2 regions of the Yoonia rosea genome follow, and region 2 is predicted to be linked to the other one. Evidence: riboswitches for the same ligand, from Rfam matches in the RefSeq annotation. Region 2 holds a riboswitch; the other holds the start of a gene.

Region 1 (4,172 bases), on a different contig from region 2:
GTGTCAAACAGCTCGCGGGCCATCTGGGCCGTGGTCACGGCTTCGCGCACCGAATAACAGCTTGCCGTGTTGGGAAGCACGGCGACCCCGAGGTCGCGGATCAACGTCCAGAAATCCTGCCCTGCTTCATCGCCGCCTGCCTCGCGCCGCACAGAGACCGTGGCAATCCCCGCGCCCGAACGGCGAAACGCCTCCGCCAGAATCGCAGGCGAAGGGTATTGTGCGGTGCCCAACATCAGCCGGGATAGGACTTCGGTTCCGTAAAACGTAGGCATTCTATCCTCCTTGTCGGGGAGCAACGACTTCGACGCGATCCCCTTCATGCAAGACGTGGTCTGCGCGCTGATGTTTTGGGACAAACACCTCGTTGACCGAAGTGGCCACTTTCGCCTCGCTTTTTCCAAGCTCACCAAGCAGCGCCGCTAGCGTGGGCGCACGGGTCTCTTGCGCCTCACCGTTCACGATGATCTTCATACCAAACCTCCGGTATCTTGCCGTCCAGCACCAGATCCGCCGTCATTTGCGCCAATGCAGGTGCGAGCAGAAAACCGTGCCGAAACAAGCCATTTACGTAAATTGTATCCCCGATCCGCCGAATGCGCGGTTGGTTGTCTGGAAAGGCCGGGCGTGCATCAACGCCAATTTCCAGCAATTCCGCCTCGCCAAAAGCGGGGTGCAGGGCATAGGCGGCATTCATCAATTCCATGACAGACCGCAGCGTCGCGCGCCCGCGTTCGCCTGCTTCGATCTGGGTGGCACCCAGCATGAAAATACCATCACCGCGCGGCACGATATACAGTGGGAACCGCGGATGAAGCAGCCGGACGGGGCGTGAAAGTGTCACGTCAGGGCAGCGCACCACAAGCATCTCGCCTTTCACGCCGCGCAAATCCGTGAGCGTGTCGCGCGCAGCAAGGCCCCGACAATCAATCACCTGACCATTGATATCCGCGTCAAAACGCACGCCCCTTTCTCTGAGCCGGGCATGCAGAGAGGTCAGCGTCGCGCGCGGATCAAGATGCCCCTCATCTGCCAAAAACAGTGCCTTGGAATAGCGGTCTGCCAGATGCGGCTCGTGGTCAGCGATCTGCGTTCTGGACAGCGGTGTTGCCCTCGGCGCACGGCGTGCAAAGGTTGCCAGATCGCTTTGATCGCGATGCAGCGCGACAACAAGTGTGCCTTCGTGATGCACTGCCCCGCCTTGGTGTTCCCACCACTTTGCAGCTTTGCGGCCTTGGCGTACGATCTCGGGCTCTGCACTTACCCCTTCGCAATCGGGCGCAAGCATGCCGCCGGCCCACCAAGAGCAGGCATGATCGCCAGGCGCGCCTTTGGGATCAATAACCGTGACCTGCGCTGCGCGTGACGACAGTTCTGCCGCCATGGCAAGGCCGCACACGCCGCCGCCCAGAATGGTAAAGGGGCCGCTCATGTCCAAAGCGCGTGAAAGTGATGAATTGGCCCATGACCATGCCCGACGTGCAATTCATCGGCATGCAAAATCGCTTTATGTAGCCAAGCGTGCGCACGCGAGACCGCATCGCTCAACCCCATACCCTGCGCCAAGCCCGCGGCGATGGCCGAGGAATAGGAACATCCTGTGCCGTGGGTGTTGCGGGTGTTGACACGAGGGGCCGAAAACGCCTGCGTGCCTGTTTGTGAGACGAGATGGTCGGTGCAGGTCTCTCCGTCTGCATGCCCGCCCTTCATCAAAACTGCACCGACACCAAGGTCCAGAAGGGCGTTCGCCTGCGCCTGCGTGCTGTCCTCGCCGACCAGCTTTACTGCTTCAGGCAGGTTGGGTGTCAGCAGGGTCGCGCGTGCGAAAAGTGAGGATTTCAACGCATCTATCGCGCTATCTGCCAGCAGCGTATCACCTGATTTGGCAACCATTACGGGATCAAGCACAACCGGCCCGTCATAGCCCGCCAGCGCATCCGCCACCGCAGCAATCAACGATGGTGTCCCCAGCATCCCGATCTTGACCACGTCAATATGGATATCATCCAGAACGGTTTTGATTTGTGCGACAACGACGTCATCGGGGATCGGATGAATGGCGGTCACAGCTTTGGTGTTTTGTGCGGTGACCGCAGTCACAACAGAGGCGCCATAAACACCCATTGCCGAAAAGGCCTTGAGATCAGCCTGAATACCAGCCCCGCCACCAGAGTCGGATCCGGCAATCGTTAACGCCCTCGCTGCCATGTCGTCGTCCCTTGGCTCAGGGGTCAGGATGGCAGAGAGCGTAGCCCAAAACGGATGCATCGTTCGCAAGCTGTTCCCTCCGCCGGTCCTAACCGGTTCAGGTTCAATGGGTTTGCAGCATGTGCATCTCAGCCCGGATAGGGGCACCCCAACAGATATGGCTTTGACGGTACCTTGATCGCTCAGACGCGTCAAATGGATAAATGATCTCAGGAAGCCTGTTTGGAAGGTTCACGACCATGGGATTCGAAAAGGTAACAGGGCGCGACTATGTGTTTTCTACAACGCGACACCAAACGGCGGCTGATTGCTGATATGAATGACCGCTTGTCGTGCTCTCCCGCAACGCAGATCTGCTGGCTCATGCCGTAATTCTCAGGGCTGCGCGCGCGCAGACCTAAGCGAGTACCTCCAACACTGCGCCAAGCGCGTACCGTCGTAATCGCAAACGGAGACTGCGGGCCAGAATGAGCCAGTTTTGTGCTCACGTTCGCGTTTCTGCCGGAAATCGCTCGCAGGAAGGGCCCAGAAGCACGCCAAAAAACGGCTGCAAGCACGCGGGACTACAAATCAGAGGAAAGGCTGGCTGGGATGGTAGGATTCGAACCTACGGTACACTGTACCAAAAACAGTTGCCTTACCACTTGGCTACATCCCATCAGCGTGGGGCTAGATACTGCGAAGGCGGGATTGGTTCAAGCCCCGTTTGCAAAGAAATGTGCTATTCTTTCAGGCTGTCCTGACGCAGCAAATCTTCGGTGATTTCTTCTTGCCTTTCAGCGTCCACAATCCGGTCCAATGCGGCGTCTTCGCTGGCCTCGACAGTTTCCACTTGCGTGCTTTCCTGAAGCTCTTGTGGGAGCGCTTTGGTCTCTCTCGTCAGTTGAATGGCTTGCGTCGCATCGGGAATCACAATGCCGGCGGCTTGTATGGCAAGCTTTACCTGCCGCAGCGCTTCACCTTTGGCACGCACGATGGATGTCTCGTTCTGGTCAACCCAGCCAGTCACCACGAGCTCGACACCTGACGCGTGCAACGCCTCGATCCAGGTTTGTGCGGCGGGCTCGGCCAGAATGAATGGAAGATCCTGCACCGTCTGTTCCACCATCGCACGCGCCGCTTGCAGGTCGGTATCGCGTTCAACGATGATCGAGAACATGAACCGACGCTCGGCGTTCTGGGTATAATTGATGATCCGGCTTTTGAAGACAGACGAATTCGGAATGCGGATGTGGTTGCCGTCAAAGGACAAAAGAATCGTCGCGCGGCTGGTCAGGCGGATGACCTTGCCGGTATCGCCATTGATCTCGACCGTGTCATTGGGGCGGAAGGGTTGGCGGAATGACAACATAACCGAGGCGATAAAGTTTTCCACCGTGTCACGCACCGCAAAGCCCAATGCCAGACCGATGATCCCAGCAGCCCCCAGAATCGTACTTAGCAGTGCTGTGGCATTGAGGATATCGAGTGCGATGACGATGCCGAAGATCACAAAAGCGATCCGCAAAAGCTGGCGGTAAATCTCGGCGATAAAGGTATTCGGCGCGAGCCGTTCCCACGGTTGGCGCATCCGCGCCAGTGCAAAGCCAAAAAACACCACAAGCGCAAAGACCGCGGCAGCGATCAGCGCGAGCGGCATAAAGGTAATAAACTGGTCCAGACGCGCCCTGAACCGGTCGATTGCGGGGTTCAGCCTGTCGCCGATATCGGTTGTTTCGGTCACTTGGTTACGTACCGCAACGACACCCGCAACACGCGCGGCCAGCGGATCAAGAGCAACCGCCTCAACGGTCGAGGTGGTTGTGCCGCGCAGTGTCACCACACCTTCGCTGACCGTGACGGTCACGTCTTCATAGTTTCCCAATTCGCCAAGGATTTCGCGGATGCGCTGGGCGATGGCCGCGTCCTGCTGGGCAGAGGTCTCGGTGGCAATCGTACCGCTGGCCTCTTGCGCCGCAGCAGGG
Region 2 (4,172 bases):
GGTTGCTGCACTTGCAGAAGAAACAGGCATGGACAAAAAAGCAGCCGGTGCTGCGCTTGATGCTGTGACAGACATCATCACCAAAGAAGTTTCCGGCGGCGGTGCTGTGACACTTCCAGGTGTTGGCAAGATCTATTGCCGCGAGCGCCCAGAGCGTATGGTCCGCAACCCTGCCACGGGTGAGCAGATCAAGAAAGAAGCCGACAAGGTTGTCAAAATGACAATCGCAAAAGCGCTGAAAGACAGCGTGAACGGCTAAGCCATCGCAGGCCCTTGGGCCGGATGCAGAGTTTGGGAAAGGTCGCCGGTTAAGGCGGCCTTTTTCGTTTCGGGATACGCAGTGCGGCGCGACAACAGTCGAGCCTTGCAATCAGCCGTACGCTGGGCGTAACTCGGCACCAAAGGGGATCACATGGACATCAAAGCAATCGCGATGGGGTTGGCGTTCGCGCTGATGTGGTCGTCGGCATTCACCTCTGCCCGCGTGATCGTGGACTATGCGCCGCCTCTGAGCGCGCTGGCATTGCGGTTCCTGATCTCGGGTCTGCTCGGTGTCGGTATTGCCTGGGTGCTGGGCCAATCCGCGCGGCTGACCCGCCGCCAATGGCAGGGTGTCGTTATCTTTGGGGTCTGCCAGAACGCGCTTTATCTGGGTTTGAATTTTGTTGCGATGCAGACGATCCCCGCGTCGCTGGCGGCGATTATCGCGTCCACGATGCCGCTCTTGGTGGCGTTGTCGGGGTGGTTGGTTTTTGGCAACACCGTGCGTCCGTTGGGCATTGCGGGGCTGATTGCGGGTGTGATTGGCGTGGTCCTGATTATGGGCGCACGGCTGCAAGGCGGTGTTGATGTCTTCGGGATTGTGCTGTGCGTGATTGGGGTGGTGTCCTTGACTGTTGCCACTTTGGCTGTCGCCGGCGCGTCCTCGGGTGGCAATGTGTTAATGATCGTGGGGTTGCAGATGCTAGTGGGCAGCGCGATGCTCTGGGTCCCTGCCCTGACGATTGAGGTTTGGGATGTCACGTGGAACTGGCAACTGGTTGTCGCCTTTATCTATACGACGATTGTGCCCGGATTACTGGCCACCGTGGTCTGGTTCTTGCTGGTGGGGCGGATCGGTGCCGTCAAGGCCTCGACCTTTCACTTTCTGAACCCGTTTCTGGGGGTCGCGACCGCTGCGATCATTCTGGGCGAAAAGATCGGCGTGCTGGATATCGTGGGTGTCGCGATTATCGCAGGCGGGATTTTGGCGGTACAACTGTCCAAACAGTAAGGTGGATTGAAATCCACCTTACCCGATTTTCCCGCGCGCCCCGCCAGTTTGCCCACGATCCAGCAGCAGATGATCAAGGATCACACAGGCCATCATCGCTTCGCCGACAGGCACTGCGCGGATACCGACGCAAGGATCATGCCGCCCTTTGGTCACCACTTCGGTCGGTGTGCCATCCATGCGGATCGACTTGCGCGGTGACAGGATCGAAGACGTCGGTTTCACCGCAAAGCGCACGACAATGTCCTGCCCTGTGCTGATCCCGCCAAGGATGCCGCCCGCGTGATTTGACGAATATTCCGGCCCATTCGGCCCCATGAAAATCTCGTCGGCATTGTCCCGTCCGGTTAGCGCCGCCGCTGCCATGCCCTCGCCGATCTCAACGCCTTTGACCGCGTTGATCGACATCATCGCCGCAGCCAGATCAGTGTCTAACTTGGCGTAAACCGGTGCACCAATGCCCGCAGGCACGCCGCGCGCCACGACCTCAATGATGGCACCGACCGAGTTGTGATCGTCCTTGCGCAGCCATGCCAGATAGTCGTTCCACTCTGCCGCTGCTTCGGCGTCAGGACAGAAGAAATCGTTCTGGTCGATCTGGTCCCAGTCGACCTTGCTGCGGTCAATCGCTTTGGTCCCCATCTGGGTCATATAGCCCTTGATCTGTACGTTCGGCGCAATCGCCTTGATCGCTTCACGCGCTACACCGCCAGCGGCGACGCGCGATGCGGTTTCGCGCGCGGATGACCGCCCGCCGCCGCGGGGATCGCGCAACCCGTATTTCTGGTGATAGGTGATATCCGCATGGCCGGGCCGGAAGGTGTTCAAGATATCGCCATAGTCCTTTGACCGCTGGTCGGTGTTTTCGATCATCAACTGGATCGGCGTACCGGTTGTCTTGCCCTCATAGACGCCGGACAGGATTTTGACCGCATCGGGTTCATTCCGTTGGGTTGTGTTCTTGTTCAGGCCGGGGCGGCGTTTATCCATCCACTGCTGGATCATTGGCGCCTCAAGCGGCACACCCGGTGGGCAGCCGTCAACAGTGGCCCCCAAGGCGGGCCCATGGCTTTCACCCCAAGTGGTGAAACGAAACAAATGTCCGAAGCTGTTGATCGACATGGGCATCTCCCTTTGCTCATGGGGTCTAGCGGGGGTGACAATCAGGCTCAAGAGGTTTCCCTTGTCCTTTGCCCTATTCCGCAATACCAAAGGCTTACCTCGGGGGGCCAATCATGGCTGAGATGCGTCGCACGCGGACCCGTTGAACCTGAACCGGTTAAGACCGGCGGAGGGAAGGTATGGCAATCCCGCTATCCCCCCAATCCGCCCTTCGCATTTGGAGGATACGATGAAGAATACCAGATATCTGCCAGTTGTCGCGGGACTAGCCCTTTGTGCCACAGGCGCAGTGGCTGACACGCCCGTGCTGCAAGTCATGACATATGACAGCTTTACCACCGAATGGGGCCCCGGCCCTGCGATTGAGGCCGCCTTCGAGGCAAAATGCGCCTGTGATCTGCAATTTGTGGGCGCTGGTGATGGGGCATCCTTGCTGGCCCGTCTGCAACTGGAAGGGCCGCGCACGGAGGCCGATATCGTCTTGGGTTTGGATACAAACCTGACCGCCGCTGCGCGCGAGACGGGACTATTCGCGCCGCATGGCGTCGTGGCCGACCTTGATCTGCCTGTCGCATGGGATGACGCGGATTTCCTGCCGTTCGACTGGGGCTATTTCGCTTTCGTCGCAAATGCAGGTGCGGAAGCGCCGACATCCCTGCGCGCTTTGGCCGACAGTGACATCCAGATTGTCATTCAGGACCCCCGCTCTTCCACCCCCGGTCTGGGTCTGTTGATGTGGGTGAAGGCCGCTTACGGCGATGAAGCCGCAACGCTATGGGCGGATCTGGCCGACAACATCATAACCGTGACGCCGGGTTGGTCCGAAGCCTACGGCATGTTCCTTGACGGGCAGGCAGATGCGGTTTTGTCCTACACGACGTCGCCTGCCTACCACCTGATTGCTGAGGAAGACGACAGCAAGGCCGCATGGGCCTTTGATGAAGGGCACTACATGCAGGTCGAAGTGGCGGGCAAAGTCGCAGGCACCGATCAGCCGGAACTGGCGGATCAATTCCTCGCTTTCATGGTGTCGGATGCGTTTCAAATCGTGATCCCCACAACAAACTGGATGTATCCTGCGGTCATTCCGGCTGCGGGCCTGCCTGACGGGTTCGAGACGTTGATGACACCGGAAACATCGCTGTTGTTGTCATCGGAAGATGCAGCCGCCATGCGTGATGCGGCCTTGGACGAATGGCGCACAGCCTTGTCCCAGTAACGCCGCGCGGGCCCGGCGTCGCAGCTGCGGCGCTGGTGCTTGTGCTCACACTTGGCACGTTGGCCGCTGTTGGCTGGCGTGCCGAATGGGGGGGCGGTCTGGCCCCTGCGGATTGGGCGGCTGTCCGGTTTACGCTTGTACAGGCGTTTCTGTCTGCGTTGCTGAGTGTCCTGCTTGCCATTCCTGTCGCGCGGGCTTTGGCACGGCGTGGTTTCTACGGACGGGATTTGCTGATTACCCTTCTGGGGGCACCATTCCTCCTGCCGGTCATTGTTGCGGTGCTTGGTCTTCTGGCGATTTTTGGCCGCGGCGGTCTTTTGAATGATGGCCTGGTCTGGCTGGGGTTTCAGCCCGTTTCGATTTTCGGTTTACACGGTGTGGTATTGGCCCACGTGTTCTTTAACATGCCCTTGGCGGTGCGGTTTATTTTGCAAGGCTGGCTCTCCATCCCCGCCGAGCGGTTTCGCCTTGCGGCATCGCTGAATGCGCCGGTTGGTAGGTTACTCGAATGGCCGATGCTTCGTTCAGTGGTGCCAAGTACGTTTCTGGTTATCTTTC

What was found. Region 2 has a riboswitch for thiamine pyrophosphate ahead of thiB (thiamine ABC transporter substrate binding subunit). Riboswitches for the same ligand answer to the same signal wherever they lie in the genome.
Region 1: linked by a shared signal. The riboswitch ahead of thiD (bifunctional hydroxymethylpyrimidine kinase/phosphomethylpyrimidine kinase) and the one ahead of thiB (thiamine ABC transporter substrate binding subunit) in region 2 are both predicted to bind thiamine pyrophosphate.

What each region holds. Positions count from the first base shown of each region.
Region 1 covers NZ_FTPR01000001.1:68,196-72,367, forward strand. The annotation lists gene B0B09_RS00330 (thiazole synthase) at 1-275, opposite strand, end outside; gene thiS (sulfur carrier protein ThiS) at 277-474, opposite strand; gene B0B09_RS00340 (FAD-dependent oxidoreductase) at 452-1,432, opposite strand; gene thiD (bifunctional hydroxymethylpyrimidine kinase/phosphomethylpyrimidine kinase) at 1,429-2,208, opposite strand; TPP riboswitch at 2,266-2,369, opposite strand; tRNA gene B0B09_RS00350 (tRNA-Gln) at 2,792-2,866, opposite strand; gene B0B09_RS00355 (mechanosensitive ion channel family protein) at 2,930-4,172, opposite strand, start outside.
Region 2 covers NZ_FTPR01000002.1:275,996-280,167, reverse strand. The annotation lists gene B0B09_RS12610 (HU family DNA-binding protein) at 1-259, shown strand, start outside; gene B0B09_RS12605 (DMT family transporter) at 413-1,273, shown strand; gene aroC (chorismate synthase) at 1,292-2,395, opposite strand; TPP riboswitch at 2,486-2,587, shown strand; gene thiB (thiamine ABC transporter substrate binding subunit) at 2,625-3,614, shown strand; gene B0B09_RS12590 (thiamine/thiamine pyrophosphate ABC transporter permease ThiP) at 3,590-4,172, shown strand, end outside.